One region of the Thermoanaerobacterium thermosulfurigenes genome, then DNA from elsewhere that is predicted to be linked to it. Evidence: riboswitches for the same ligand, from Rfam matches in the RefSeq annotation. Region 1 holds a riboswitch; each other region holds the start of a gene.
The links. Region 1 has a riboswitch for S-adenosylmethionine ahead of metK (methionine adenosyltransferase). Riboswitches for the same ligand answer to the same signal wherever they lie in the genome.

Region 1 (13,043 bases):
CCGATTGTCTTAGCAGGCACAGAGGATGCTGAGTCGGAGTTTCCAAATGTCAATATAGACAACAAAAAAGCTTCCTATGATGCTGTGAAGTATTTGATTTCTTTAGGGCACAAGAAGATAGGTATGATATCTGGACCTGCTGATGATCCTATCGGGGGCGTACAGAGGATAAATGGATACAAAGAAGCCTTATCTGAGGCGAAAATAAGATTTAAGCCGTCGCTTGTTGTAGAAGGCAGTTTCAAAGCAAGGCAAGCGTACCTTGCAATGCTAAAGCTTTTGGAAAACAATGTTGACGCTGTTTTTGCAGCATCAGATGAGATGGCTGCCGCTGCAATAAATGCCATATTTGACTCTGGATTTAGCGTGCCTGAAGACATTCATGTTATCGGGTTTGATAACACGTATCTTTCATATATGTTTAGGCCTACTATAACTACTATTCAAAGGCCTGCATACGATATAGGCGCTGTAAGTATGAGACTTATGACAAAATTGCTTGCTAAAGAGCCTATTGATGATATGCACGTGGTTTTGCCTCATCAGCTTATTGTCAGAGAATCAACAGGATATGGTGAAGAAAAAAAATAGCCTTATTGGCTATTTTTTTCATAGACGATTTTCCCACCGACAATCGTCTTTTTTATCTCTATATTTTCGTCAAAGATTACTATATCTGCATCGTATCCTTCTTTTATAAGGCCCTTTCTGTCATCAACACCTATTACTTTTGCACTGTTGTAAGACGCCAGTGCGACAGATTCAGGTAATGATAAATCTGTATTGGATAAAATATTCTTGATAGCCTTGTCTAATGTAAGGGTGCTTCCTGCCAAGACTCCGCTTTTTAGTCTTGCAGCACCGTCTTTGACGTATACGTCTTGACCACCCAACTGATAAAGGCCATCTCTTAAGTTTGCAGCCATCATTGCATCTGTTACAAGATTTACTTTTTCTTTGCCTTTTAGCTTTAGAAGTGTCCTTATGGCTGGGAAGACGGAATGTATTCCGTCAGCGATCACTTCTGCGCTTATGTCAAGATCGAAGACTGCTCCTACTGTTCCTACTTCACGGTGGTGAAACCCCTTCATGGCATTAAAGACGTGGGTGGCGTGTGTTATACCTGCTTTGTATCCTAAAGCCACATCATCATAAGTAGAATCAGTATGTCCAACAGATGCGACGATGTTTTTTTCTTTTAAATAACGTATAAGCTCTAATGCTCCATCAACTTCAGGTGCTATTGTTACAAGTTTCACAATATTCATGTATTCGCCGCAAATTTCAGTGAAATTTTCTACTGTAGGTTTTAAAATGAATTTATCATCTTGCGCTCCCTTTTGTTTTGGGTTTATGAAAGGACCTTCCATGTGTACGCCTAAGATTTCAGCACCTTCAACACGGTCTTTGTTGTAAAACACATTTTTTATAGCATTTTTGATTTTGTTTTTATCTTCCGTCATAGTGGTAGGGAGAAATGACGTGGTGCCGTGCATTGCCACAGACTTCGATATTGCATTTATTGCTTCAAAAGTACCGTCCATTGTATCAAATCCGGAAGAACCATGTATATGTATGTCTACGAAACCTGGTGATACGTAGTTTCCTTCAGCATCTATTATGTTGTCGCCATAAAGACCACATCCGATAGCGCTTATTTTATTTCCTTCAATCAATACATCTTTGCCGTCTACTATATTTCCGTCAATTAATAATCTGCCATTTACAATTAGCGTCTTCATATTATCACCTCAATTAAATTGTAGACTTATTTAAACATAAAATCAATTATATACAATTTTTACATAGAATATGATATACTAAAAATGGAGGTATCGGCTATGGAAAACATTTTAATTATCGATGATGAAGAAATGCTTGTAAAAGGGTTAAAGCTATCACTCATTCAAGAAGGATACTACGTTGATTGTGCCTATGATGGCGAAGAAGGTTTGGAAAAAATTAAAAATGGCAATTATGATTTAGTTATATTAGATTTGATGCTGCCGAAAATCGACGGTCTTACACTTTGCAAAGAGGTAAGGTCATTTTCAAATATACCTATTATAATGCTTACAGCAAAAGGTGAAGATGTGGATAAGATAGTAGGCATTGAGATGGGAGCAGATGATTACCTTGCAAAGCCTTTCAACACGAGGGAATTGATTGCCAGAATCAGAGCTTTATTTAGAAGGACAACGACGCCTTATGTAAAAAAGCACGACGTAATCAAGTTAGGTGATATTACGATAAATGTTCCTGACAAAATAGTCCAGAAGAATGGCAAAGACATCGATCTTACAAATAAGGAGTTTGAATTATTAGTTCTTTTAGCTTCGAATCCGGGTAAGCTTTATTCTAAGGACAAACTGATGGACTTAATATGGGGATTTGACTTTTATGGAGATACGAATACTGTAAATGTCCATATAAGAAAGCTTAGGGAGAAAATAGAAGATGACCCGGCAAATCCAAAGCATATTTTCACAAAGTGGGGCTCTGGCTACTACATGAAATAGGGTGATACGTTGAGTTTAAGGTGGAAGATATTTTCGATTTATTTTATTATTCTAATAGTTTCGTTAGCTTCTACAGGTATTTATCTTTTCAACAATATTTATGAAAGCTACCTTGCAAATGAAAGAGTTACTAATTTGACTCAGGCTAATATGATTGCAAATTTGGTTTCTAAATTTATAGGCGTCTCCTCGTATTTGATTGAGCCTACCATTGTTGACTATGCAAACCAGATTAACTCGCGGATCCTTTTTACTGATGTAAATGGAAAAGTGATAGTTGACTCTGCAGGAAATGGCGGTATTGAAGGCAAAGATATAAATAACTACAGTGATATTAAATCTGCTTTAAAAGGGACAGGCTCTACAAGCATACATTACATCACAGGTTCTGGTTGGACCATGTATTCTGCCGTTCCTGTGACTATAAAAAATGAGATTGTAGGGAGCGTCCTATTATCTACGTCTATTGATGACGTGATGAATTTTTTGTACTCTATTAAAATGCAGATGATATACACATTTACTGCCATAGGTTCAATTGTAAGCATATTAAGCTTAATAGTCGCTGCATTTATAACTAAGCCTTTAAAAAGGCTTACAGACGCTACAAAGATAATATCCGAAGGTAAATTTGACTACAAAGTTGATGTTAAGGGAAATGATGAAATAGGCAGGCTGGCAGATGCATTTAACGATATGGGTACTAAGCTTATGAAGATAGACGAGGAGAGAAAAAGATTTGTTTCTGATGCATCGCATGAACTTAAAACGCCATTGGCGGCAATAAAAGCCCTCGTAGAACCGCTTATATCCAGTGATAATGTCGATATATCTGTGTATAAGGAGTTTTTAAAGGACATAAATTCTGAAGTTGACAGAATGACGAGGCTTGTAAATGAATTGCTGGTTTTAGCAAAGATTGACAAAATACGCTCGATCGAAAATAAAACGGAAAATATTACTGAGATTGCTTACAATGTCATTGAAAACCTTGAAGCCATAGCTGATCAAAAAGGTGTTTCACTGATATTTGAAAACGAGAAAAACATTTTTGCAGATGTTGATGCAGATAGATTTTACAGGATGATATACAATGTTGTTGAAAACGGCATAAAGTACACTCCAAGTGGCGGCTCGGTCAAACTGACTCTTGATTCAGATGATAAAAATGTCTACATCACCATATCTGATACAGGAATAGGAATAAGTCAGGAAACGCTACCTAAGGTGTTTGAAAGGTTTTCCAGAGGCGATACGGCAAGATCTCAAAAGACTGGAGGTTTTGGATTGGGTTTGGCCATAGTAAAGGAGATTGTAGATTTGCATAAAGGACACATAGACGTTAAAAGCACCGTCGGCGAAGGCACCGTTTTCTACATAACGATTCCGGTTAAGAACATTTAAACAAAAATTTATTAAATTTTAAGGTTCTGTTAATACAGGTGTAATAAAAATGTTGTATCATATTTTTAGGAGGGGATAACAATGAAGAAGGCGTTTTTAGTCTTGATATTGATCGCTGCAATTTCTTTGTCAGGTTGTTTTACAAATACGAAAACTAAGACGGAAAAAAATGCCCCTATAAGCCCGAAATCTACTGTTCAAGCTGTTAAAGAAGTTTCGCTGTATTTTTTAAATAGCAAGATGTTAGGATTGAATATGGAAGTAAGAAGCGTATCCGAAAATGCGGACTTACTGAAACAGGTGATAAATGAATTGATGAAAGGCCCTTCAGATCAATATTCAAAACCTATAATTCCTGACAACACAAAGCTTCTATCGGTTCAGTTGAAAGATACTACAGCATATGTCAACTTTTCTAAAGATTATACATCTTCAACAAGCATCGATGGGACTACAGCTAAGTACATGGTCGCTGCACTCGTAAATACACTTACTGGACTTCCAAACATAAACAGTGTCCAGATTTTAGTGGAAGGTAACAAGATAGATTCACTTTATGGTTATAAAATAGGCCTTGATCCATTGAATAGGATTGTGCTTACAGGAGAAGTGTACATCGATAAGGACAGGATTAAAAAACTTCAGGAGAGTACGTCATTTGGAAAAGATTCATGGAGATTGGATCCGATGAAAGTAATACAAGAGGAAGGCGGCATTGTTGGATTTTCGCCTGATGACGATTTTTCATTGGAATCTAAAAAGGGTGGAATTGCACTCATAAATGCTATCCATGACAATAAGTCTTATCTTGTGACACTTGTCCAACCAGAAGGCGATAAGGAAGGCAATATATGGGTTATAAGTGATGTTAAGCCGAAATTTACGAAGATACCTGAAGCAGACCCTACAAAAGGAGAAACATTCATATATGGCATCGTACAAGCCATCAATTACGATACGAGAGTCGTTACGATAGAGCGGGAATACCAAGATACAAGTGATATAAATAATGTAGCAGGTCCAGATATTAAGGTGTTGCCAAATGCCATAATACACCGCCAGTCAAAGATCGGCTACGACAGTCAAGGTGGTTACCAGTATTCAGAGACAGACATGGATTTTACAGATATAAAAGTAGGTGATGAGCTTGGCATGATTTTGACGAAAAACAAAGAAGCGCGGGCTGTGATTGATTCTGACAAAAACACAATTACATCCTACAGTAGCCAGGAGGCAAACATAATCGTGTTGTCGCCTATGAGAAACAACAGCGTTACAAGCCCTATAAAAGTGGTAGGAAAGGCCAGGGTTTTTGAAGCTGTTGTTAATATAAGGCTGTTGGATTCAAATGGCAATATATTGACGCAGACATCTGTGCAGGCAAGTGCTGGTGCACCATCGTGGGGAGATTTTCAAGCAGACATACAGTACAATCCATTATCAACACCACAAGATGGCACACTGCAGGTATTTTCATTAAGCCCAAAAGATGGCTCTGTGCAAGATCTTGTGTCAATACCATTGTACCTAAAGTAAAAAAGATTAGCTCTGACTTACGTCAGAGTTATTTTTTATGGTTGCTTTCAAATAAAAAGCTCTATGTATGCTCATGGCTATGACTTCTGCCATCTCAAATACAAATCCAAGCCTTGTATTATGTACAGGTATTATGTCAAAGGCGTCAATCACGCCTATTATAGATATGTCGCCGACGGCAGGCAATACTTTTCCTACTCCTTTGCCTGGATATATCGGCGATTTTTTTATGGATATTTTACCTATGTTGTCTTTATCTCCAAGGCAAGCATCAACAGCAATGATGTTGCTGTATGGATGCTTTTTCTTAATGTGTGCGATGTTTTCTTCAAGGTTCATTGCATGTATCGGATTTTTTAATGTTCCATATACGCTTATGCCGCTGGTCATTTTTGATATCATGTCTCCTACAATAGGCCCTAACGAATCTCCGATGCATTTATCGGTTCCTATGCAAAGTATCACAGAATCAAAGTTTATCTGCTCTGCTAAATACGCTGACATGAGATTGATGGCGTTTTTGTCGTCATATCTAACCCGCAATTCATCCATAAAATCTTCCTCCAAAATTTGTATTAAATGCTGTTAAGGATGAAATAATAAAAGTATTCGAAGGGAGTGTTTTTGGTGAAAAAATCAATCTGTAGCATTGGGTTCGTCATCGCTATTACGGTTGTCAGTATTATATTTATGCTTGATATTTTTATAAAAGAACAGCCACCTCCAAACGAAGTCTTAAAACCGGTAAATAAAAGTACATACTATTCATCTACGGGTAAAATCAATCAAAATGAGTTGCAGGTTCCTGTTTTCAATACCACTCCAAATTTGAAAGAAGATGAAGATAAATCAGCAGTAGATAATGAAAAAAGCGAGAAGAAAAATTCTGATAGAAAGAACAGTGAGGAAAATGACACAAGAAAATTTGATGAGAAATCGCTGGAGAAATTGATTCAAGAGAGGAACAGAAATTTTACAAATATAAACGGCAACAACAATTCAAAAGAAAGCAGTGAAAATTTAAACTTGAATAGAATAGTTGTAACGCCTGAAAAAATATTAAGCGTTCAAAGAGAGATGGATTTTACAACAAAATCTAAGGCTATAAGCATATTGATGAAATTAGGTCCCTCAGGCATAGGAGAGATCATGAAAATGTCTCAAGATGGTGTGACACAAAAAGAAAGTTATGAGATGATGGATATACTTAAAAAGCACCTGTCAGAAAGTGATATAGATTTTTTAAAGAGTGTGGTAGAAAAGTATTTTGACGAGAAAAATACATCAAAGTAAAAGATGCGCATAAAGCGCATCTTTTACTTTGTAAACAAATTCTTATCTTGATAGTAAATGTCTTTTCCATTTACCATTATTGAAATGTATCTTGCATTATTGTATATGTCTATATTGCCACCGTCATAATTTGTTCCGTAATTAGATATATATCTTATGCTATCATTTAAGGTTGTATAGAAAGGTGTGTCGCCATTGTATATTATCCATACGTTTTTACCTGTATCTTCTTTGAATTTTTGCAGTGTATCCTCAAACAGTTGAGATTCTCTTGTATCTTTAAATCCATCGGAGCCCCATACAGGTTTTGGCAAAACTACAAATAGATTATCTCCTTTTACGTTGTTTAATGTGTTTAGAAACCAACTCCACTGGTCTTTATTGGATGATAGCAAACCTCCATTAGTATCATCCAACATGATAAATGTCGAATTTCTAAAGTCATATACTCCGTAAGAATTACCTGCTTTTATATACGGAATCGTAAGTGATTTTAAGACTTTGTCATTTACATCCCCTGTGAAAACTACTAAAGGATAGCCTTTATTGGCTATGCTGGCAGCTTTTAAAGAAATTTGAAGCTTCAAAAGCGTATTGTAATCTGTGTCCCCAAATACCATGAATTTAAACGAATCGTTAGTGTTGCTGACGCTTACTTCTCTATTTTTGCTGTCAATAGATTCAAAGTCCAATGGCTTTGGAAGTTGTGATACGTCAAAATCTGATCCTTGTCCCACTTTTACCATTAAATTGCCCACTTTTCCATTTATATTTGCCGACAAAGCACCAGATAGATCGATATTTGATGCTTTGAAGACTCCATTTGAAATAGTGCCCACATTGTTGTAAACCGTCCAGCTTATGTCTCGGTCTTCTATAGGTGCTCTATAGCCGTTTATGTCTTTCCCTATCACAGATATTGATGCAGTCCCGCCTTTATCGACATTGACCGAATAAGGTGTAAATCTTATGTCTGCTATAGCATCTAAAGCCTTTATTTTCAATGTACCAGTCACATTGCCTACTCTTGCTATTATTACGCCGTCACCTGCACTTTGAGGCATAAATTCATTTCCATCAAATCTTCCTGCTATGCCGCTTATAGAAAATGATACAGAGTTTTGATCGATTTTTACTGGTTGATAATTTGCATCATATCCCTTTACGATGATTGCTCTGTGGGTGCCTACAAAGACATTTGGGCTATCTGCTTCAACTTTTATGGCGTATAGATTTCCTGTTGGTGCTGTGTTGAATACTCCAACGCCGTTGGCTACATTTCTTTCGAAGCCAGGAACTTCATTTTGGACCTTTGCTTGACTATCTCCTAAAGGTCTTATGGCCATTTGAGTTGAGCCGCCACCGTCTAAGTTCATAGCATCATAAGCGCCTAAGCTTAACATAAGCTGCGCTAATTCACTTTCTGTCATCCCTCTCGTGTTGGCGTTGTCAACTGTTGCTATTATTACATGCTTCTTATCTTCAGTATAGCCTATAGCTGTCCTTGCGTATATGCCATCTACATTGTCGGTAAATTGCGACGGTATTGAACCGTTTTGTACCAAAATGGTTCCTCCGCTTACAGCCATCTTAAAGTTGTCAAATGGAGGGTCTGTAGAGATATTTTTGATGATTTTATCTCCTTGTTTTAGATTTAATAAAATCTTTGCTACGTCGCCTGTTGCATCTATAGAATAACCTCCATCGGGAATCGCTGCGGGACCTTGGCTTTGCCTTACCTCTAAGACACTGTCGTTTTTGTCAACCAATACTTCAACAAGGTCTTTATAGCTATCGCTTAGACCCGGTGTCTCATCATTCCAGTCTTTCGTAAATATGACGCAAGATGTACCACTGCCTATGGAACCTACGTTGTTTAAAGCACTTACGGGAACTTGATTGCCATCTGGAAGTGTTATGCTAAGAGAAGTGCTTTTCCAATATCCTATTGATGGCACGTTGTTTTTGTCAATGGCAAATGTGGCGTAATTCCCTTGATAGTATGGGACAGTTAAAAGATTTCCGTCTTTAACCGATGCTCCTACGATAAACCCTTGCTTCGTGTCAAAAAAATCGCCATTTACTGCGGCTATAGCACCGTTGCCATTTGCCATGTCTTCTACATCCATTCTGTCTTTAAAACCTGATGGATTAAAGATAGTGGATATTGATGTGTTACTGTCGCTTAAGTCCACATCCAAAACATTGATATTGATAAAACCATCTGTCGTAAAATATGTAATATTCTTTTCTGTAACACCTTTACTTAATATTTGCTGGCTTTCATTTGAAGTTATTACGGTGTAAGCATCTGCAACAATACCATTCATAAAAATCGATGAAAAAATAATTATTAAATATATACACATGCTTATAACTTTTCGGTACTTCAAGAAAATCCCTCCTATGTATTTAGCAATTGCTCTTTAAAACTTATCTTCGGCAATTTAGCGCTGTTGATAAATTTTCCATAGCATATAACCATATTGTACCTTTTGTATATTACAGCCGTGTTACAATTTCATAAAATAAAAATAAAAACTGATATTATTATTGCCTAAATTGCGTATAATGATTATAAAAGATAAATGGAGTATAAGCGAAAGATATCGAAAAAATACCAAATTAACTTATGGAAACCGGCTAAAATGAGGAATAATAAATCTTGTGAAATTGATAGATTTCAACTATAATCAAATATGTCGCGAGACGCCGGGGTGTAGCGCAGTTGGTAGCGCACGTGCTTTGGGAGCATGGGGTCGGGGGTTCGAGTCCCTCCACCCCGACCATGATTGGTCGTATAGCTCAGCTGGGAGAGCACCTGCCTTACAAGCAGGGGGTCATAGGTTCGAGCCCTATTGCGACCACCATTTCTATTTGTGAAGATTTTTCTCACATTAAAATAAAATAATCATGGAGGGATACCCAAGTGGCTAAAGGGGGCAGACTGTAAATCTGTTGGCTGGTGCCTTCGATGGTTCGAATCCATCTCCCTCCACCATGAATACAAGGCTAAAGGGCCTTTTTTTTATTTTGCCTTTCAATATTTCCTCATAGTAACGATTTTCAAAGACATCGATAAAATATTTTCCAAATCCTATTGACATAAAAAATAATTGATGTATAATAATACTTGTGAAGGGAAAATAGTTATTAATAGAAATAAAATATTAATAGCTTATCCGATGTGATGATTGACTAAGAATAGATGAGAGGTGGGTACATATGTCGTTGGTAGGTAAGAAAGCTCCTGAATTTAAGTTAGAAAGCACAAAAGGTCAAATATCCTTAAGCGATTATAAAGGTAAATGGGTAGTACTTTTCTTTTATCCACTTGACTTTTCGTCAGTATGTTCAACAGAAATACCTGAGTTTAACAGGATGAAACCTGAATTTGACAAGCTCAATGCTGAGTTATTAGGTATTAACACAGATAGCGTTTACTCGCACAAGGCATGGATAGATAGTCTTGGTGGTGTTGATTTTCCGCTTTTATCTGATTACAACAAAGAAGTCACAAAGCAGTATGGAATACTTATTGAAGATGCTGGTATAGCATTGAGAGCTGCATTCATCATTAATCCTGAGGGAAATGTTGATTACGAAGTTGTACATGAGCCAGTAATCGGCAGAAATGTCGATGAAATATTGAGAGTGCTTAATGCACTTCAAACAGGTCATGCTTGCCCTGTAGGTTGGAAACCAGGGGACAAAGTATTAGATTAAAAAAGGAGGAGATTTTGAAATGAGAGAAATGACGACAAAAAATCTAAGCGATGCATACGCAGGTGAAAGCCAGGCTCACATGAGGTATCAAATTTTTGCTGATGTGGCTGAAAAGGAGGGTAAGCCAAACATAGCAAAGCTTTTTAGAGCTATATCTTACGCCGAATTAGTTCATGCTACAAATCACTACAAGACATTAGGCGAAGTGAAAGACACAGTAGCAAATCTTGACAAGGCAATAGCAGGTGAGACATTTGAAGTAGAAGAAATGTATCCAGCATATAAAGCTGTAGCAGATCTGCAGGAGGAGAAATCTGCAGATAAAAGCTTCAACTATGCTCTTGAAGCTGAGAAGTTACATGCTAAGATGTATACAGATGCAAAAGCAGCGGCACTTAAAAATGAAGACATAGCTATATCTAAAGTGTATATTTGCCCAGTTTGCGGGTATACGGCAATTGATACGGCTCCAGAAAAATGTCCAGTATGTGGAGCTCCAAGAGATAAGTTTGTTGTATTCTAAAAGGCATAAAACCCCTTCATTATCATATATTAACTTTAAAGTGCTTGATTGTCATCAAGCACTTTTTTAATTTTTAATTGACTTATTTGTTGTACTGTGATATTATATTTTAAGTTAAATAAGTGAAACTCTTATCAAGAGAGGTGGAGGGAGGAGCCCTATGAAGCCCGGCAACCTGTTTTACGACAAGGTGCTAATTCTCGCAGAAGTTCGCTTCTGAAAGATGAGGGTGGATGTGCCTCTTCTTTTGGAGAGGTTTTATTTTGTTTTAGGTCTTTTATGTGATTTAAAAAGGAGGATACGAATGAAAAAGTATTTTACTTCAGAATCAGTTACTGAAGGACATCCAGATAAAATTTGCGATCAGATATCTGATGCTATTGTAGATGAGATCCTAAAAAATGATCCTTATGCGAGGATAGCTTGTGAGACTGCTGTCACGACAGGTATGGTATTGGTAATGGGCGAAATATCCACAAAGTGCTACGTTGACATACCCAAAATTGCAAGAAAGGTTATAGAAGAGATAGGGTATACGCGGGCAAAATACGGTTTTGATGCTGACACATGCTCTGTGCTTACATCAATAGATGAACAGTCTCCAGATATAGCATTGGGAGTTGATAAGGCTCTGGAAGTTAAAAAAGGCATCTCCCACGATGAGCTGGAAGAACAAGGCGCTGGAGACCAAGGTATGATGTTTGGATACGCATGTACAGAGACGCCTGAACTTATGCCTCTTCCAATATCATTAGCCCATAGACTTGCTCGCAGATTAGCAGAGGTAAGGAAAAATGGCACTTTAGATTATCTAAGACCTGATGGCAAGACACAGGTGACGATTGAGTACGTTGATGACGTACCAAAAAGAGTTGATTCAATCGTCGTATCTACACAACACTCGCCAGACGTTGATCATGATAAGATTGAAAATGATGTAAAAGAGTATGTAATAAAACCTATCGTTCCACCAGAGCTTATTGATGAAGATACGAAGATATATGTAAATCCGACAGGAAGATTCGTAGTTGGTGGACCGCAAGGGGACAGTGGCCTTACAGGAAGGAAGATAATAGTCGACACTTATGGTGGATATGCAAGACATGGCGGTGGTGCTTTTTCTGGCAAAGACCCGTCGAAAGTTGACAGATCTGCTGCGTACGCTGCACGGTATGTAGCGAAAAACATTGTAGCTGCTGGACTTGCTGAAAAGTGTGAAGTTCAATTGGCATATGCTATAGGCGTAGCTACACCATTAGAAGTCAATGTAGATACTTTTGGCACTGGAAAGATATCTGATGAAGAGATATCTGAAATAGTCAAAAAGGTATTTGATTTAAGACCTGCTGCTATCATAAAAGATCTTGATTTAAGAAGGCCTATTTATAGACAAGTTGCAGCGTATGGACATTTTGGCCGAACAGATCTTGACCTTACATGGGAGAGAACTGACAGAGCTGAAATATTGAAAAAACTTGCTTTTAATAAATAATAATTTTAAAGCCCGGAGGAAACTCCGGGCTTTGCGGCGTTTATGTATATTTATATTTATAGCCGCAGTTTTTATAAAAATTGTACGCTCCGCTACTTTTATTATAGCATAAATTAGATGGCTATTCCATTGCTTTCTCTATTTTTTCCAAAAACTTTTGCATTTGTTTTAATCACGTTTTCTAATGCTGAAACAAGCATCTGATTGTATTTTGCATCGCACTCTCTCAAATCACGTATTGCTTCAATAGTGTTTTTAGCTTTTCTATACTGTCTATCGTTTGTCATTGCGTCGAAAGAATCACACACTGCTACAATCTGTGCACCAAATGGAATGATTTTTAAACCATAAGGATAACCTGTCCCATCAAGCCTTTCATGATGATATAGCACAGTAGACGTCAAGTATACAAGTGGGGTCAAGGCTTCAAGTATATCGGCGCCGTATATGGGATGCAATTTCATGACGTCGTATTCTAATTCTGTAAGTTTGTCTGGTTTTGCAAGAATATTAATTGGAATCATCACTTTGCCTATATCATGCAGTAATG
Region 2 (13,043 bases), on a different contig from region 1:
TCTCATCATCAGGCACATCAACATTAAGCTTGTCTTTAATCACATTTGCAATAGATATACATTTTTCAAATAAACTGCTGTACCGTTCTTTAATGTCATTTATAAGCGGGTTTCTAATCGCAAGACCCATGCGAAGTCTAAAGATAGTAGGCCTTAGGTGCGTCTTTAAACCGCTTAAAAGCATCATATCATCTTTGAAGTCAGTGCCAAATTCATCTTCTGCAACGCTGATCATTTCCTGCAGTATTTCATTTAGCAGCTCGTCATTTACGTCTTCGGTATTTGCCCTGTACCTTGCTCCTTGTAGATGAATCGTTATATAACCGATTTCATCTTCCGGAATAGAAATGTCGAATTCTTCTTCCAAAAACCTGGCAAGCATTTCTGCAAATTCGAACTCATCCGACTTTTTAAGCTCATAAAGGCTTTCATTACCTATTTTTATCTTTTCGCCTTCTTTTATTCTTTTTAGCGCCAATGCCAGATGCACTGTAAGCCCCATGTACGAGCTTTCTGCTAATTCGTAATTAAGGGATTTCTCCAATTTTTGTATAGCCTTCTCTATCTTTAAAACCGTATCATAGTCTATAAGCCTAAGCAGCCTGTCATTTATGTCTTCACTAAGTTTGTTTATATTATTGTACCCCTTATTTAAAAACTCAATTAGGTCTTTTGTCTCTACATTGTCATACAAAAAATTTATAATAGCCCTTCTTATATTGTTTTCATCGCCTTTTACGTATATGCCAACACCAGGCTTAGTTACAATTGTAACATTTTGCTTGTTTAGCCATTTATCGATCTCTTTAATGTCATAGCTTATTGTTGCCGTAGTCACATTGTATTCTTTAGCGAAGTACTCAAGTTTTACAGGTTCTTTCATCTGCAAAAGCTCAGACAGTATCAGCTTTCGCCTTTTATCAGCATCAATGCTTGGCCTATAACCTATTACATCGAATTTGAATTTTTCGATATCATTATCAGTTCCTTCTAAGACTAATGCTCCATCGTCATTTTTAAGCCTCAAATTGTATTCTTTTATATACTCATTTATCGCATTTATTTCCCTGTAAACAGTCCTTTTGCTTAACTTGTACAAAATGACGATATCGTCCAAACTGGAAACTTCTTTTGAAAGAACCTTTTTGAAGATTTCTAATTGGCGCCTACTTAACTCTTTCATAGATATTTGTCCTTTCATCTATGACAAATTATTAATAAGTTAACTTATCTTTCATCTTAATTATAATCAATTTATTGATTAAATCAACACAAACTTGTGAACACGCTGTCAGATTTATTATGACAAAAATTTAATATTGCCGCATGAAAATTTTGCTTGACTTTTCAACATCCATCCTATATAATCATTTTAACAACTAAAAACGAAATTATTCTCTTATCTAGAGAGGTGGAGGGACTGGCCCGATGAAACCCGGCAACCGGCACGTATGTGCAATGGTGCCAATTCCTGCAGCGATTGCTGAGAGATGAGAGAGGACAAAACCTCTTTCATTGGAGGTTTTTTTTTATTGCTTTTTTAAATTAAATTTGCGAAAAGAAGGTGAAATGATTTGATCGAAATAAAAAACTTAAGCAAAGTTTACAACACAAACGGAAAAGATGTAGTAGCTTTAAAGGACATCAACTTAACTATAAGCGATGGTAAAATTTATGGCATAATGGGTCTAAGCGGTGCCGGGAAATCATCATTGATAAGGTGCATCAACATGTTGGAAAAACCTACATCTGGCAGCATACTGATAAACGGCGTAGAAATGACAAAGTTAAAGCCAAAAGAACTAAGAAATATGAGAAAAAAGATTGGCATGATATTTCAGCATTTCAATCTTTTGATGAACTCTACAGTGTATGAGAACATAGCATTTCCTCTTAAGATCTCGAAAGTCAGCGATTCTGCCATAAAAAAACGCGTTGATGAATTGCTGGATGTGGTAGATTTAAAAGATAAAAAGTACGCATACCCTGCACAGCTATCTGGCGGGCAAAAACAACGGGTAGGAATCGCAAGAGCTTTAGCAAACAATCCAGACATAATTCTATCTGATGAAGCCACATCCGCTTTAGACCCTACAACGACAGAATCCATCTTAAATCTTTTAAAGGACATAAACAAGCAATACGGAATTACAATCGTGGTAATAACGCACGAAATGTCTGTCATAAGAAATCTGTGCGACAAAGTGGCAGTTTTGGAAGACGGCAGAATAATCGAGGAAGGAAATGTAATAGACATCTTTTCAAACCCTTCAACAGAAACATCTAAAAGATTTTTAAAAGATATGATAGCTGAACTTCCACCAGACATATTGCTTGATGACGATAACCCAAACGAGGAAGTCTTAAGATTATCGTTTTTTGGCAGCAGCAGCAACCAACCTGTCATATCTCACATGATAAAAAATTTCGATGTTGAAGTGAATATCATTTCAGGAAATATCGAAAGGGTGCAAAACTCACAAATAGGAAATCTCCTAATAAAAATAAGCGGTGGACAAAATTCTATAAAAGATGCGATAAAATTTTTAGAAAATAATGGTCTTAGAATAGAGGTGCTTAAAAATGGTGTCATCTAATACATTGCAGTATCTGTTAAACTTGTGGCAACTTATGGAGGAGCCTCTTTGGGAATCTTTGTACATGGTATTTTTCTCAACACTTTTCTCAGTAATCATAGGACTGCCTCTCGGCATAATACTCGTCATAACAGATAAAGGACATATAAAGGAAAACCTAAAGTTAAATCAGATATTAGGTACTGTAATTAATGTCATGAGGTCAGTGCCGTTCATAATCCTCATAATCGCAATCTTCCCATTGGCAAGGCTTATTGTTGGCACAACTATAGGGCCTACTGCTGCTATTGTACCATTGTCAGTTGCTGCAGCTCCATTTGTTGCAAGAGTCATAGAATCATCTCTTAAAGAAGTAGACTGGGGTGTCATTGAAGCATCTATATCTGTCGGTGCATCAATACCACAGATAATATTTAAAGTCATGATTCCAGAATCATTGCCATCACTTATATTGGGAATAACTCTTACGGTTATAAATATTTTAGGGTATTCTGCTATGGCAGGTGCTATTGGAGGAGGTGGTTTAGGAGATCTGGCTATAAGATATGGCTACCAAAGGTTTCAGACAGATGTGCTTATAGCTACAATCATAGTCTTAATAATCTTTGTAGAAATTGTACAAAGAATTGGAAATTATCTTGCAAAAAAAGTTGATAAAAGATGAAAGGATGGTATGTGATGAAAAAATCATTTTTATTTCTCACTCTCATATTGACATTTGCATTTATCTTATCAGGATGCACAAAATCAAATAACGTATCTACTACATCTAATGCAAACTCAAACACAGATAGCTCTACTAAAATGACGAAGATAGTCGTTGGTGCAACACCAAACCCCCATGCAGAAATACTTAATGTAGTAAAGCCTATTCTTGCAAAAGAAGGCGTAGACCTTGAAATAAAAGAATTTACCGACTATGTGACGCCAAATACTGCACTTGTCGACAAGCAAATCGACGCAAATTTCTTCCAACACGTTCCATACCTTGAGGACTTTGAGAAGAAAAACAATGTAAAATTGGTGCCATTAGTCAAAGTGCATGTAGAACCGATGGGGGCATATTCAAAAAAGATTAAGTCAAAAGATGAACTAAAAGACGGTGCAACAGTGGCTGTTCCAAACGATGCTACAAATGAAGGAAGAGCGCTGCTTTTACTGCAAAAAGAAGGGTTAATTAAGTTAAAAGATCCAAATGGTCTTACACAAACCCCGAGAGACATAGTGGATAATCCAAAGCATTTAAAGATTGTAGAGCTTGAAGCACCTCAGCTTCCAAGGACACTTCAAGATGTAGATTTGGCCATTATAAACACTAATTTTGCATTAGAGGCAAACTTAAATCCTTTAAAGGATGCAATTTTTATGGAGGACAAAAATTCTCCTTATGCTAATGTGTTAGTCGTAAGGCAGGACAATCAAAATGACCCAGCAATACAAAAATTAGCAAAAGCCTTAAATTCTGATGAAGTCAAGAAATTTATAGAAGACAAATATAAAGGCGCTATAGTTCCTGCCTTTTAACATTAAAAAAACCCGTTTAAAGCGGGTTTTTATTATTTATTCCTTGAAAATATAAGTCTATTTAAATCTTCTAAATATGGAAGCTTTACAAGTTGACATGATGCAATGTATACTAAAAATCCTGATAATACTGTAATAGACATTGTAATCCATTCGTTTGCTACTGCTGTAACCAGATTAAAATAAATAATCGTGTCGTAAATCCCCATTATAAGCGCAGCTATAAGCGGTTTTAAGAACCAATTGTTAAAATCAATTTCTAAGTTAGTAATCTTAACCAATGCTTTAAAATTTAAGAAGAAGACAAAAGCATCAGCGAATATGAAGCCGTAAATATACCCGAAAAGCCTTAAACTTGGTATAGGAACTAATAGATACATGGCAATCACAGAAATTGTAGTCCAGATGACAGAATTTCGCAAAACTAAGTTTTGCATCCCAAGCCCATTCAATATGCTTGTGACTATCGACTCCAGGTAAGCAAAAATGCTTCCTGCAGCTATTACCTTAACTAACAAACCTACTCCTGGACTTTTAGGGTAAAGCAATGAAGCTATTTCATCAGGCAACATCAAAAACAATACGGCTGCTGGTATGCCTATCATAGTAGTATATCCTATGGCTTGATTTATCCTCTGCCTTACTACATCCCATCTTTTTAAAGATGCCGCTTCTGAAACGGCAGGAAGCACTGTCACTGACAAACTCATTGTTATAACTGCAGGCATATATGCAAGTGGATAAGCCATTCCAGATAACTTTCCAAACTCAGATATAGCGTCTTTGTGTGAAAGTCCTGATTTGACAAGCTTTGAAGGTATGATGAGAGATTCAAACAAATCCAAGATATTTACAATCATCCTTGAAATAGTAATAGGAAAAGACGTCTTTATTATTGTATTTGCAATATCTACCTTATTCCAAATCTCCCCTTCATTTGGCATTTCCTCATTTATGTATTTCAATTCACGCCTATAGTAAAATATGTACATGATAAAACTTGTGACTTCTCCTATGGCTATTCCAAATACAGCTATTGCTGCAGCATATTCCAACTTCATTCCTGTAAATACGCTGAATAGATACAGCGTCAAAAAAACTCTCACTATCTGTTCCACTATCTCAGACACCGATGCAGGAACCATGTTAATTAATCCTTGGAAAAAGCCTTTGAATATAGAAGATGATGAAACTACAATTAGTACAGGTGAAAAAATCAATATTGATAGATACGCTCGTGGCTCATGAAGCAAGTTGTTTGATATGTACTTGGCATTAAAGAATATTATAGATGAAATTGCTATGCCCATTATAATTACGATAAAAAATGAAACTTCCATTATGCTGAAAATATTTCTTTTGTTATTTTTGGCTCTTTCCTCAGACACAAACCGAGATGTAACAGCCGTAATTCCTGATGTTATAAATGTTATTGATACAAAGTAGATTGGCAGCGCTATTTGATATATCCCAGTTCCCTCAGAGCCCAGCAGATTAGAAAGGATGATTCTGAAGACAAAGCCAATAGCTCTGTCTACAACATTTGCTATAGTCAAAATAAAAGCACCGCGAACAAAAGATCTATTGCGCATACACGACACCTCACAATAGTTTATTCGCGGCACCTAATATATATTACCTTCTAAAGTTTTTCCAAAACAGCCTTTGCGTACTCCTTCGCGGTAAAAAGAGAATGATCTCTATAGTTACCGCACTGAATCTCATTTGTAGCAGGTACATCTTCTTCTTTTGTCGTTAAAACTCTTTCTAAGACTTTTCTCAATGCATCTTTTATTTCATCAATTGATGTGTCTCCAAACTTTGTAAGGTAAAATCCAGTCCTGCACCCCATAGGAGAAATATCTATTATGTCATCGAAATAATCTCTAAAGTAAGTAGCAAATAAATGCTCTAACGTGTGAATCCCACCTGTAGGTATTGAATCTACATTGGGCTGTGTCAACCTTATATCGTACTTTGTTACGACATCACCGTTAGGTCCAACCAGAGTACCTGATTTTCTCACGTACGGTGCTTTTACCGTTCTATGATCTAATTTAAAGCTTTCAACTTTTATCTCCATAACATCACCTCATCAATTGTTGATACATTATATTTTATCATTTTTCTTTACATTTACCAACATTAAGCCGATGGATTTAAGGCAGAAAATAAAAATATCCGGCATAGCCGGAGGTCATGTTTAAATGGGAGGAGTTTTTCATCTATCTTAACTTGTAACTATAAGCTAATTCACTGAAATCTTCATTTCTAATTGTCGCATCAGCCGTATCTTTGTAGCCAAACTCGCTTCTTAAAAATTCTTCGTACTCAGTGTTATCTTTCTCTATCGCTGCGGGTACAAATATCATTATAAACGCCATCAATGTTATTATAAATAACATTTTCATCACCCACCCTTCAATACATATTATGCATCAATAATCTAATTTTGTCAAGATTTACTTCATATAAATTATTTTTGCAAGATTTCCTGTATTTTTGTAAATATATAAACCTATTCTCAAGATTATACATCAGTATGGCTATATATGGCAAAAAATCATGCATAAATATGTATCAAGAGCATCTTTGTTTTCCAATTTATTTTTATATATTACAAAAAAATTTTAATAAAATGCTAATTTCATAGAGAATCGCTATAATTAAGCATATTTTTAAGCATCCTCTTTTGCTTAACTGCGTCTTTTGAGTCATTTTGTAAATAATTTATGGCAGTCAATACATGTATAGCTATGCCATAAGGAATGCAGTTTTCGTCAACATCAAACATGTTGTTGTGGATAGGCTTATCTATCCCCTTCTCCTTATTTCCACACCCTAATTTATAAAAGCATCCAGGAACTTCCTTCAAGTAGTATGCAAAGTCTTCCACACCAAGCGTCGGCAATACACTTATTACATTGCTATCACCTACGATTGATGCAGCACTTCTTTTCATTATGTCTATCATATTGCTATCGTTTATAAGGCAAGGGTATCCTTCCACGCGATTAAATTCGGCTTTGCCTCCCATCGCTTCCGCGGTATTTTTAGCTATGCTTTCCACCCTTTTTGTTATCTTATCGCGATTTTCTTCATTTAACATCCTTATTATGCCAGACATGCGCACTTTGCTGGCAATTACATTTCTGGCATAGCCGCCTTCAATGCTGCCAATAGTTATGACAAGAGGCTCCAATGGGTTTGATTCTCTGCTTACCACTGTTTGAATCATGTTGATTATATTTGCAGATATTGCTATAGGATCTACAGATTTGTGTGGCTCAGCTCCATGGCTGCTTTTACCTATTACATTTATGTCAAACATATCCGATGATGCGTAAGCTTTTCCATATGTGTAGCCAATTTGTCCAACATTGAGATCTGGATCTACATGTAAGCCTATGATGGCATCTACTTTTGGATCATCAAAAACACCTGCATCAAGCATAGGCTTAGCTCCTCCCGTAGTTTCCTCAGCAGGTTGAAAGATAAATTTCACATTGCCGTCAAGCTTATCTTTCATTTTAGATATAAGCTTAGCTGCTCCAAGAGCAATTGCCGTATGCACATCGTGTCCACAGGCGTGCATTTTGCCAGGTACAGCCGAAGCGTAAGGCAAGTCATTTTCTTCCTGAATTGGAAGTGCATCTATATCAGCTCTAATCGCTATGGTTTTCTGCCCATTGCCATAAATTGTCCCTACAACGCCGGTCTTTGCAATTGTCTTTGTTTCTATACCTAAACTGCCAAGATACTTCTTTATAAGCTCAGAAGTCTTTGTCTCTTCAAAACCCAGCTCTGGCTCTCTATGTATTTTTCTCCTTATATCTACGATTTCCTCTTGAATCTTTATGGCTTCTTTTAAAATCTCATTCATTTTTCTCCCCTCTTTATCATTTTAATATTTCTCTATGTCAACGTAGCTTATGTTCTCAATGTCTTCATTTAGTATTAGTTTCGCAACATCTACAAATTTTTTCGCATCGCCGCTTACAAAATAATGAGTTACACCACCAGTCAAATTAAGCATATCATTTTCTTTCAAATAATTCATCACATCATGCGACAATCTAACAGCCGGATCAACTATAAGCACATCTTCTCTTGCGGCATTTTTGATGGCATTTAAAAGTATCGGATAATGTGTGCACCCTAAAACAAGTGTATCGATTCCTTCATCGTTTAAAGCTTTTAAATACTCTTTTGCCAATCTAAATGACTCGTCACTTTCTGATAGCCCTTTTTCTACCAACGGAACAAATCCCGGACAAGCTTTTTGAAAAACATCTACATCGCCATTTTTAAGCCTTATGCTTTTTTCATAGCTGCCGCTTTCTACCGTCCTCGTCGTGGCGATAACACCAACTTTATTGTTCTTTGTAATGTCTGCAGCGCTTTCAGCTCCAGCTTCCAGCACACTAAAAAGAATTTCCTTATATTCATCTTTATCAATTGAAGCACACGTAGTATTGCAAGCAATCACTATTATCTTCGTATTTTTCTCATTCATAAAATTGATTATTTGCCTTGCATACATTTCTATTTCACCTTTAGACTTATCACCGTACGGCACTCTTTTCGTATCACCAAAATATATGTAATCTTCATTTGGCAATAGTTCCTTCAACTTCTTCAATACCGTAAGTCCGCCTACACCTGAGTCAAACACTCCTATCGGTCTTCTATCCATTTCACCACATCCTATTTTGTTGATATTCTATTATATAATATCACAAAAAGTGTGGATTGATAACAAATATGCAAAAAACCCGCATGGCAAAACCATACGGGTTTACTTTCAAACGGTACCTATATCGTTTCTATAGTACATTCCTTCAAAGTGTATCTTCTTAAGCTCATCATAAGCCTTTTTTCTGGCCTCTTGGTAAGTATTTCCCAGCGCGGTGACTTCCAATACTCTCCCACCAGATGTTTTGTACTTACCATCTTTTATTGTAGTTCCTGCATGGTAGACAAAAACGCCATCTGTATTTTCGACACCTGTTATATCATATCCTGTATTAAACTCACCAGGGTAACCTTCTGACGCTGCTACTACGCAAACAGCTTTTTTATCCTCCCATTCTATTTTTACATCACTAAGCTTTTCATCAATTATAGCCTCTACTATATCAACAAGATCTGTTTTCAAAAGCGGAAGAACAACTTGTGTTTCAGGATCTCCAAATCTTGCATTGAATTCTAAAACCTTCGGTCCATCTTCTGTGAGTATTAACCCAGCATAAAGAACTCCTTTGTAGACTATTCCTTCTTTTTTCAGCGAAGTTATGACTGGTTTTAATATTGTATCCACCACAACACTAAGCAATTTATCATCGAAATAAGGATTTGGAGCTATATTGCCCATGCCTCCTGTGTTTGGTCCTTTATCCCCATCGTAAATTCTCTTGTAATCCATAGCAGATACCATCGGGACTATCATCTTTCCATCAGTAAATGCCAACACAGAGACTTCTCTGCCGAAAAGCATCTCTTCTATTATCACAGTGTCACCAGATGTTCCAAACCGTTTTTCCTTCATAAGTATGTCTAAAGCTTCTTTTGCACCTTTATAGCTGTATACTAAAAACACCCCTTTACCTTGCGCCAATCCGTCCGCCTTTATGACCACAGGATACCATACATCCTTCAAAAAGTTTAATGCCGCATCGTATCTGTCAAAAGCCTTAAATCTGGCTGTAGGAATGTTGTACTTATGAAGCAGTAGTTTTGTAAAGTATTTGCTGCCTTCGATAGCAGCAGCGTCCCTTCTTGGTCCGAAAATTCTAAGTCCGCTGTTTTCGAATTCATCCACTATGCCTTTCATCAGTGGGACTTCAGGCCCTACAATCGTCAAGTCAACATTATTGTCAATAGCGAATTTCTTAAGCTTCTCCACATCAGATACATTTATATCGATGCATTCCGCTATATCCGAAATACCACCATTCCCAGGAGCACAATAAATCTTATCTACCCTTTTGCTTTCGCTGATCTTTTTAACTATGGCATGCTCTCTGCCACCGCCACCTATAACAAGAACATTCATATTCTCTCCTCCAAACAATTGGGGCTTCTATTTAATGCTTAAAGTGCCTTATGCCTGTAAATATCATTGAAATCCCGGCTTTATCTGCCGCATCAATCGATGCATTATCATTTATAGATCCGCCAGGCTGGATAATAGATGTAATACCCGCTTTCGCTGCTTCTTCCACAACATCAGGGAATGGGAAAAACGCATCTGAAGCCAGCACACTTCCCTTTGCCTTTTCACCTGCTTGTTTTATAGACTGCTCTGTCGGCCAAATGCGGTTCACCTGTCCAACTCCAATTCCAACCGTCATCCCGTCTTTAGCCAAAACGATGGCATTTGATTTCACATGCTTTACAACTTTCCAAGCAAACCTTAAATCCTTAAGCTCACCTTCAGTGGGAGCATTTTTTGTGACAACAGTCAGTTTATCATCGTACAAGTCAACTTCATCTTTTTCCTGAACTAATATTCCGCCTTCTACCTTCTTCAAATCGTACTCTTTTACGTATCCACCTAAAAGCTTGAGAATTCTGACATTTTTCTTTTTCTCAAGAATTGCCAACGCTTCTTCCTCAAAGTCAGGAGCTATTATTATCTCTAAAAATATCTTTGAAAGCTCTAAAGCCGTATTTGCATCTAATGTGCGGTTAAACGCCACAATACCGCCAAATATTGAAACCGGATCGCATTCATAGGCTTTTTTATACGCATCATATATGTTGTCTGCAACTGCAACGCCACATGGATTTGTATGCTTTACTGCCACTGCAGCAGGTTCATCAAATTCTTTTAACAGTTCAATCGCAGCATTTGCGTCGTTTATATTGTTGAAAGAAAGCTCTTTTCCGTGCAGCTTTACGCATTCAGATATTCCAAAAGATTTTAATGAGTTTTTGTAAAATGCAGCTTTTTGATGCGGATTCTCGCCATATCTCATGTCCTGCGATTTCTCAAAAGAAAAAGTTATTGTGTCAGGAAACTCTACACTATTTTTATCCAAAAGATAATTGTATATAAGTGAATCGTATGAGGCAGTATGTCCAAATGCTTTCATAGCAAGATAGAACCTTGTTTCTTCCTTCGTATTCCCGTATTCTTTTATTTCTTCAACGACTTTGTCGTAGTCATAAGGGTCAACTAAGACTGTCACGTATTTGTAGTTTTTCGCTGCAGCTCTAATCATGGACGGTCCGCCGATGTCTATATTCTCTATTGCATCTTCCAGCGTAACATCATTTTTCAGTATCGTCTCCTTAAAAGGATACAAATTTACTGCTACTATGTCGATAGGTTTTATCCCATTTTCCTCCAACTGTTTTCTGTGGTTTTCATCATCTCTTATAGCTAAAAGTCCACCATGTATCTTAGGATGCAGTGTCTTGACTCTGCCGTCTAAGATCTCAGGAAACCCTGTAACATCTGAGACTTTTAAAGCGTTTATGCCCATATCCTTTAACAGCTTGTAAGTGCCGCCAGTCGATAATATCTCATATCCCATTTCATCTAACTTTTTTGCAAAGTCTACAATTCCATCTTTTTTAGATACACTTATCAATGCTCTCTTTGACATCATCATACCTCCTCTTTTATATAAACCTTTCTTCCTTCAACTTTAAGCCTTCCTTCAGTAAACAGCTTTACAGCATAAGGCAACAATTTGTGCTCCAGCTTTAAAACTTTAGATGCTACTGTCTCAGGTGTATCATCATCTTCAACCTTTACCACATCTTGCATTATGATAGGCCCCGTATCTGCTCCTGAATCAACAAAATGCACTGTGCAGCCAGTGTATTTCACACCGTAATCAACGACAGCCTTGTGGACATTTATTCCATAGTACCCTTTGCCGCAGAACGATGGTATTAAAGATGGATGTATGTTTATTATCCTATTGTGATATTTATTTACGATTTCCTCATTCAATATCGTTATAAAACCTGCCAAGATTATCCCATCTGGATTTATCTCATTGACAACATTGGCAAGCTCTTCATAAAATTTGTCCTTTAGCTTCTTCTTTGGAATGCAGTAAGCAGGTATATTATTCATTTCTGCTCTTTTTAAAGCATATGCTCCTTCTTTGTCGCTAATAAGTGCTACAATTTCAGCGTTGATATATCCGCTTTTAATGCCATCTATGATAGACTGAAAGTCAGTACCATTTCCTGACGCCATAACTAATAATCTCATAGCAATACCTCTTTTTTACCATTTACAATTTCTCCTATTATAAATGGTTTCTCACCTGCAGCTTTTAGGCGATTTATTGCATCATCGCACTGATGACTTGGGACAATAATAATCATTCCAATCCCCATGTTAAACGTCCTGTACATTTCCATGTCGTCAATTTTTCCGATGTCTTTTATCAATTTGAATATATGCGGAACATCCCATGAATTTTTGTCTAATTTAGCAGAAACACCATCCTTAAGCGTCCTCGGTATATTGTCTATAAACCCTCCACCTGTTATGTGAGCCATTCCTTTAATGCTTATGCCTTTTAAGGATTTAAAAGCCTTCACATATATTCTGGTAGGCTTTAAAATGACCTCCCCTAACGATAACCCGTATTCTTCTACATAATCATCAGTGCTCATTTTGCCTAAATCAAACAAGGCTTTTCTCACCAATGAATATCCATTTGAGTGTATCCCTGATGATGCAAGCCCTATTATTGCATCACCAACTTCAATATTTCTGCCATCAATTATCTCATCCTTCTCAACAGCACCTACAGCAAAACCAGCAAGGTCAAATTCGCCTTCATTGTACATACCTGGAAGCTCTGCCGTTTCCCCTCCTATCAATGCACATTCCGCTTCACTGCATCCCGCTGCAATGCCTCTTATCACTTCAATGCCTACATCGCTTTGTAA
Region 3 (6,608 bases), on a different contig from region 1:
ACAAATGGAAGAAATAAAAGAATTAAAAGAGGATTTGGAAAAGGACGGTTTCAGCAGTGAAGACTGTTACAGAGCTATTTTTGAGATGGGTATTAAAGCGTATTGGATGGAACGAAAAAATCCTGATGATAAAGATATAAGAAAACAGCTTATAATGTTGGCATCAAAGTATTCCGCTATGAGATTTAAATATTTCCAGCTAGTAAGAGATAATCAAACACTGGATATTAAATTAAAAGGGTATGAGGCAGAAAACAATTATTTAAAAGGACTTTCTGGCATAAGGACTGATGAAGAATGAGGTATATATGTCCTAACTGCTTTAAAATAGCTGATATTGGCGATGAAAAATGTCAAAAATGTGGGTATGATTTTAAAAATATTACAAATGATGATTATAGCAAAAAACTTATTACGGCGTTAAATCATCCTGATTATAATGTACAGTATATGGCAGCAAAGATTATTGGAGAACTAAAAATTAAAGAAGCTAAAAATACTTTAATAGAGTATCTCAAGAAGGACAGAAAGGAAAGAGATCCCTACATTGAACAAGCTGTTGTAGCAGCATTAGGGGAAATAGGCGATAAAGATGTATATAATTATATTAAAGAAAATATAGATAATTTTTCAGTTTTATCAAAGAACATCGCCTTAATTGCTTTAGAAAAAATTAAATCAAGATTTAATTAGGAGGATAATAAAATGGATAATAAAGAAAGACAAAATAAGAGTACAGTCAATAATATTAAGACATTAGGATGGGTGGCTTTTTTTGGTGGTTTAAGCCAGGATATGATACAACCTATTTTGCCAACGTTTTACACTCAGATATTAGGTTTAAGTAAAGAAACCGTAGGGTTAATTGAGGGAAGCGTAACAACGATTGTCAGTATTATGAGGATTGTTTCTGGCATAATATCTGACAAACTTGGAAAGAGAAAATCAATCGTCTTTATAGGATATTTATTTTCTGCAATAGGAAGAATTTTTCTATCATTGACTAATGGTGCAGCAATGACGTTTGGATTGCGTTTTACTGATGGCATTGGTAAAGGTTTAAAGGATGCTCCAAGAGATGCACTTGTTGCAAAGTCATCTGAAATGAAAAACATGGGCTATTCATTCGGATTTCAAAGAATGCTTGATACGTTAGGCTCATTTATTGGACCACTTATCACAACAGCGTTAATGGTTTTGCTTGCTAAATACATAGATGAGACGAAATACAGGATAATATTTTTAGTTGCAGGGCTTATTGGCTTTATTACAATATTGCTTATTGGATTATTCGTAGTCGAAAGAAAAGGAGATAATGTCAGTACACCGTTTAAATTTGATTTCACTATATTCAAAGGAAAATTTTTGTTGTTTTTCATAGTTATGCTAATATTTACACTTGGAAATAGCAGTGATGCATTTTTGATATTAAGAGCTCGTAACGTAGGCGTAAGTTCAGCCATGATACCTATTATCATTGCCATGTTTAACCTTTTTTATGCTTTACTGTCTGTGCCCAGCGGAATACTGTCTGACAAGATTGGAAGGGTTAATGTAATCAAAATTGGATGGTTAATTTATGCAGTTACTTATCTTGGATTTGCATTAGCCAGGGTGCCTTGGCATATATGGATTTTATATGCAATTTACGGTATTTATTATTCTACGACTGAAGGTGTAGCAAAGTCTCTTGTTGCGCATCTTGTAGATGAAAATAATAGAGGAACAGCTTTTGGATTGTACAATGCTTCTATTGGTATCCTTGCACTGCCTGCCAGTTTTATTGCTGGGTATCTGTGGGATAAAGTTGCACCTTCCGCTCCATTTTATTTTGGCGCTGGATGCTCAATATTAGCTGTAATTTTTATAACTATATTTAGAATAGAAAAGTAAATAAACTATAAATCAAAGTATGGTTTACACATGAACCATACTTTATTATTTTTGTTTTACAGTGAAAATGATATAATATATTAAGAATACATCGGCAATTATTTAGATTAAATTAAAGAGATGTGATGAGTATGGATAAGAAAACTGTTACCGATATACTTAATGAAATAGGGCTTTTATTAGAATTAAAAGGTGAAAATCCTTTTAAGTCGAGAGCGTATTATAATGCTGCCCGTACAATAGAAGTTCTTGACGACGATATTGAGAAATTAATAAAAGAAGATAGATTAAAAGATGTGAAGGGTATAGGTGATGCGCTTAATAAAAAGCTTACAGAGCTTATTACTACAGGCAGACTTGAATACTATGAAAATCTTAAAGCATCGATACCTGAAGGCTTAATTGAGATGTTGAAAATACCAGGTCTTGGACCTAAAAAGATAAAAACATTGTATGACAAATTGGATATAAAGACGGTTGGTGAATTGGAATATGCCTGTATTGAAAATAGACTTGTTGAATTACCTGGATTTGGTGAAAAAACACAGAAAAAAATCCTTGAAGGTATACAATTTATAAAACAGTTTAGTGGTAAGCATCTATTTATGGATGCATATTTAGAGGCCACATCATTAAAACAATATCTTGTTGATAGTGGATTGACAATAAGATGCGAGATTGCGGGAAGTTTAAGGCGAAGAAAAGAAACGGTGAAAGACATAGATATTCTTGCTACGTGTGACAATCCTGAGAAGCTAATGGACGTATTTACAAAATATGAAGGTATAAGGGATATTGTTGCCAAGGGAGAAACCAAGACTAGCGTAATATTGAAATCTGGCATAAATGTAGACTTAAGGGTTGTTAAAGATGAGGAATTTCCATATGCATTGCACCATTTTACCGGTAGCAAAGAGCACAATACAGCTATGAGGCATAGGGCAAAGCAAATGGGAATAAAAATGAATGAATATGGACTATTTAAAGATGATTTGCTTGTTAAATGCTATGATGAAGACGACATATTTAAAAGTTTAGCTCTTCAATATATTCCACCGGAACTTCGAGAGAATATGGGTGAAATTGAAGCAGCAGAAAAAGGATTACTTCCCATATTAATAGATGAAAAAGACATCAAAGGGGTTTTTCATGTACATACGATATACAGCGATGGTGCAAATACAATTTCTGAAATGGTGAATGCTGCACGAGATTGCGGTTATAAAATTATTGGTATTACAGATCACAGTAAATCTGCATTTTATGCAAATGGACTTAAAGAAGAAGATGTTTTAAGGCAATTGGATGAAATTGATGAATTGAATAACAAGTATAGTGATATAAAAATATTAAAAGGCATAGAATCTGATATATTAAAAGATGGTTCACTTGATTATGACGAAGATATATTGAGAAGACTTGACTTTGTCATCGCATCTGTTCATTCTAACTTTAAAATGACTAAAGACGACATGACAGAGAGAATAATAAAAGCTATAAAAAATAAATACACAAAAATCATTGGACATCTAACAGGGAGACTTCTCCTTGCAAGAGACGGTTATGACATTGACGTGTATAAAATTATAGATAGTGTTGCTGAATACGGGAAAATAATTGAAATAAATGGAAGTCCATACAGGCTTGATTTGGATTGGAGATATATAAAATATGCAAAAGAAAAAGGTGTAAAATTTGCAATTTGCCCAGATGCACATAGGATAGAAGGACTTGATGATATGAAATATGGCATCGGCATTGCACGTAAAGGTTGGCTTGAAGCGAAAGATGTGATAAATACGTATGAATATGACGAATTAAAGAAGGTTTTAAAATAAAATTCCAAGAAAACCTATTGACATTAATGATTTAAAGTGTTAATATAGTTTAAAATACAAATTGAATATGAAACCTCTTATCAAGAGTGGTGGAGGGACTGGCCCGATGAAACCCGGCAACCGGCATATATAATGCGTCTGGTGCCAAATCCTGCAGGGAAACCTGAGAGATGAGAGGAGCGGCGCAAACTTAGCCCTCTTCTACATCGAAGAGGGCTTTTAATATACCAAAATGAAAAGAGGTGCATTATAAGAATCAATTTAATTTGTTTATTTAAATTAAAATTATATAGAGGAGAGATTTAGATGAGTGAAGAAAGAAAATTAAAATTTGACACATTGCAGGTGCATGCGGGGCAAGAACCAGATCCAACTACAGGTGCAGTGGCAGTGCCAATTTATCAAACATCGTCATATATATTTAAAGATACTGAACATGCCGCTTCTTTATTTAGCCTTAAAGAACCAGGTAATATTTATACAAGAATTATGAATCCCACCAATGATGTATTTGAAAAGAGAATAGCAGCCTTAGAAGGTGGTGTTGGTGCTGTTGCGACAGCTTCTGGCTCTGCTGCTATAACATACTCGATTTTAAATATAGCAAGTGCAGGTGATGAAATAGTATCTGCCAGCACATTATACGGAGGAACATACAATCTTTTCGCTTTAACGTTGCCTAAACTTGGCATTAAAACGACATTTGTAGATCCAGATGATCCAGAAAATTTCAGAAAAGCAATAACAGACAAAACAAAGGCATTGTATATAGAGACGATAGGAAATCCCGGGATAAATATACCTGATTTTGAGGTTATAGCAAAAATAGCCCATGAGAATAAAATACCGCTAATTGTAGACAACACATTTGCAACGCCATATCTCTTCCGTCCGTTTGAATACGGGGCAGATATAGTAGTACATTCAGCGACAAAATTTATAGGAGGCCACGGAACATCAATAGGCGGAGTAATAGTAGATTCAGGAAAATTTGATTGGGCAGGAAGCGGAAGATTCCCTGAATTTGTAGAGCCAGATCCCAGCTATCATGGAATCAAATATGTTGAATCATTTGGACCTGCCGCATATATCACAAAACTGAGAGTACAGCTTTTAAGAGATACTGGTGCATCTTTAAGTCCATTCAATGCATTTTTATTTTTACAAGGATTAGAGACTTTGTCATTAAGAGTCCAAAGACATGTGGAAAATGCACAAAAAGTAGCAGAATTCTTAGCAAGCAATCCCAATGTGACGTGGGTAAACTATCCTGGACTTAAAGAAAACAAATACCATGAGCTTGCAAAGAAATACCTGCCGAAGGGTGCAGGAGCGATATTGACATTTGGAATAAAAGGTGGAATAAATGCTGGAATCAAATTCATAAACAGCCTTGAATTATTCTCATTGCTGGCCAATGTTGGTGACGCAAAGTCTTTGGTAATTCATCCAGCAAGCACGACACATTCGCAATTAAGCGAAGAAGAATTATCATTAGCAGGTGTAACCCCTGACCAAATAAGACTTTCAATAGGCATAGAAGACATCGACGACATATTGTATGACCTTGATCAAGCACTTAAAAAAGCAGCAGAATAAATATTATAGAGCTCTCTTCAGAATAGAAGAGAGCTTTTGATATTGCAGTACGGTGAAATATATTGTATAATCTAATTGAGAATGAATTTCAGAATCAAAGAATTGTAAAAATTGAATTTGCTTTTCTTATGGTTTACTGAGGTTAAGAAAAATTTATGCAGAAGGGGTGCTTAAATGCCTTTGAACGAAAACGAACATACACTATCTCATGAATTTGAAGGATCAAAAAAGAATAAATCTACTATTCTATTACTACTTGCAACAATAGGCCCAGGGCTTACTGTTATGTTAGCAGATACTGATGCAGGATCTATTATAACATCGGCACAGTCGGGTGCTAGATGGGGTTATAGCTTGTTGTGGCTGCAATTTTTGCTTATTCCAATTTTATATTTTGTGCAGGAGCTTACAACACGTATTGGAATAACGACTGGTAAAGGGCATGGCGAATTGATCAAGGAAAAGTTTGGTGCAGGTTGGGCATGGTTTTCAGTTTTAACACTTGTGGTTTCTGCTATAGGTGCTTTAGTCACAGAATTTTCTGGTATTGCCAGTGTTGGCTTATTGTTTGGCATACCAAAGTGGATAAGCATATCACTTGCATCAATCTCCTTAATATTAATAACAGGCTTTGGACGTTATACTATTGTTGAACGCATAGCTATATTTATCGGATTATTTGAACTAAGCTTTATACCAGCGGTTATACTAGCACATCCCGATACTTCGTCAATAATAAATGGGATTATCGGACAGAAGCCTTTCTACGATGAATCTTATAGGCTTCTTATAGCAGCCAATGTTGGAGCCGTAATAATGCCTTGGATGATATTTTACCAACAAGGCGCTGTGATAGACAAAAAATTAACAGAAAAATCGATAAGGTTTAGCCGCATTGATACTGCTGTCGGTTCAGTTGTAACTCAGATAATCATGGCGGTTGTACTTGTATTAACGGCTGCCACTATTGGACGGATAAATCCAAATGTTTCACTTACGAATATTCAGCAGATTGCTGATTCACTTATACCATTTGTAGGTCAGGTTGGTGGCAAAATCTTATTTTCAGCAGGTATTATCGGTGCTTCTTTGATAGCAGCTGTTGTTGTTTCATTGGCAACTTCATGGTCGTTAGGTGAAGTTATGGATTTTAAGCGAAGCCTTAATTCATCATGGAAAGAAGCTCCGATATTTTATGGATTATATGCTGCAGGTATTATTGTTTCCGCCATTATCGTCTTATCAGGAGTACCCCTTGTAACATTGACAATTTCAGTT

Region 2: linked by a shared signal. The riboswitch ahead of HNR52_RS06105 (methionine ABC transporter ATP-binding protein) and the one ahead of metK (methionine adenosyltransferase) in region 1 are both predicted to bind S-adenosylmethionine.
Region 3: linked by a shared signal. The riboswitch ahead of HNR52_RS11275 (homocysteine synthase) and the one ahead of metK (methionine adenosyltransferase) in region 1 are both predicted to bind S-adenosylmethionine.

The regions. Positions count from the first base shown of each region.
Region 1 covers NZ_JBPODR010000018.1:16,774-29,816, forward strand. The annotation lists gene HNR52_RS08155 (LacI family DNA-binding transcriptional regulator) at 1-591, shown strand, start outside; gene nagA (N-acetylglucosamine-6-phosphate deacetylase) at 594-1,742, opposite strand; gene HNR52_RS08165 (response regulator transcription factor) at 1,842-2,519, shown strand; gene HNR52_RS08170 (sensor histidine kinase) at 2,529-3,923, shown strand; gene HNR52_RS08175 (Gmad2 immunoglobulin-like domain-containing protein) at 4,005-5,459, shown strand; gene yyaC (spore protease YyaC) at 5,466-6,011, opposite strand; gene HNR52_RS08185 (hypothetical protein) at 6,087-6,752, shown strand; gene HNR52_RS08190 (phosphodiester glycosidase family protein) at 6,776-9,145, opposite strand; tRNA gene HNR52_RS08195 (tRNA-Pro) at 9,466-9,541, shown strand; tRNA gene HNR52_RS08200 (tRNA-Val) at 9,547-9,622, shown strand; tRNA gene HNR52_RS08205 (tRNA-Tyr) at 9,668-9,753, shown strand; gene HNR52_RS08210 (peroxiredoxin) at 9,978-10,478, shown strand; gene HNR52_RS08215 (rubrerythrin family protein) at 10,498-11,001, shown strand; SAM riboswitch class I at 11,130-11,231, shown strand; gene metK (methionine adenosyltransferase) at 11,306-12,493, shown strand; gene HNR52_RS08225 (HD-GYP domain-containing protein) at 12,607-13,043, opposite strand, start outside.
Region 2 covers NZ_JBPODR010000011.1:51,676-64,718, forward strand. The annotation lists gene HNR52_RS06100 (BglG family transcription antiterminator) at 1-1,183, opposite strand, end outside; SAM riboswitch class I at 1,397-1,497, shown strand; gene HNR52_RS06105 (methionine ABC transporter ATP-binding protein) at 1,575-2,597, shown strand; gene HNR52_RS06110 (methionine ABC transporter permease) at 2,584-3,261, shown strand; gene HNR52_RS06115 (MetQ/NlpA family ABC transporter substrate-binding protein) at 3,276-4,121, shown strand; gene spoVB (stage V sporulation protein B) at 4,154-5,713, opposite strand; gene HNR52_RS06125 (S-ribosylhomocysteine lyase) at 5,764-6,204, opposite strand; gene HNR52_RS06130 (hypothetical protein) at 6,347-6,532, opposite strand; gene HNR52_RS06135 (M20 metallopeptidase family protein) at 6,769-8,004, opposite strand; gene murI (glutamate racemase) at 8,026-8,817, opposite strand; gene purD (phosphoribosylamine--glycine ligase) at 8,926-10,176, opposite strand; gene purH (bifunctional phosphoribosylaminoimidazolecarboxamide formyltransferase/IMP cyclohydrolase) at 10,208-11,734, opposite strand; gene purN (phosphoribosylglycinamide formyltransferase) at 11,737-12,354, opposite strand; gene purM (phosphoribosylformylglycinamidine cyclo-ligase) at 12,351-13,043, opposite strand, start outside.
Region 3 covers NZ_JBPODR010000040.1:615-7,222, reverse strand. The annotation lists gene HNR52_RS11295 (hypothetical protein) at 1-301, shown strand, start outside; gene HNR52_RS11290 (HEAT repeat domain-containing protein) at 298-693, shown strand; gene HNR52_RS11285 (MFS transporter) at 706-1,893, shown strand; gene polX (DNA polymerase/3'-5' exonuclease PolX) at 2,025-3,731, shown strand; SAM riboswitch class I at 3,806-3,908, shown strand; gene HNR52_RS11275 (homocysteine synthase) at 4,038-5,330, shown strand; gene HNR52_RS11270 (Nramp family divalent metal transporter) at 5,505-6,608, shown strand, end outside.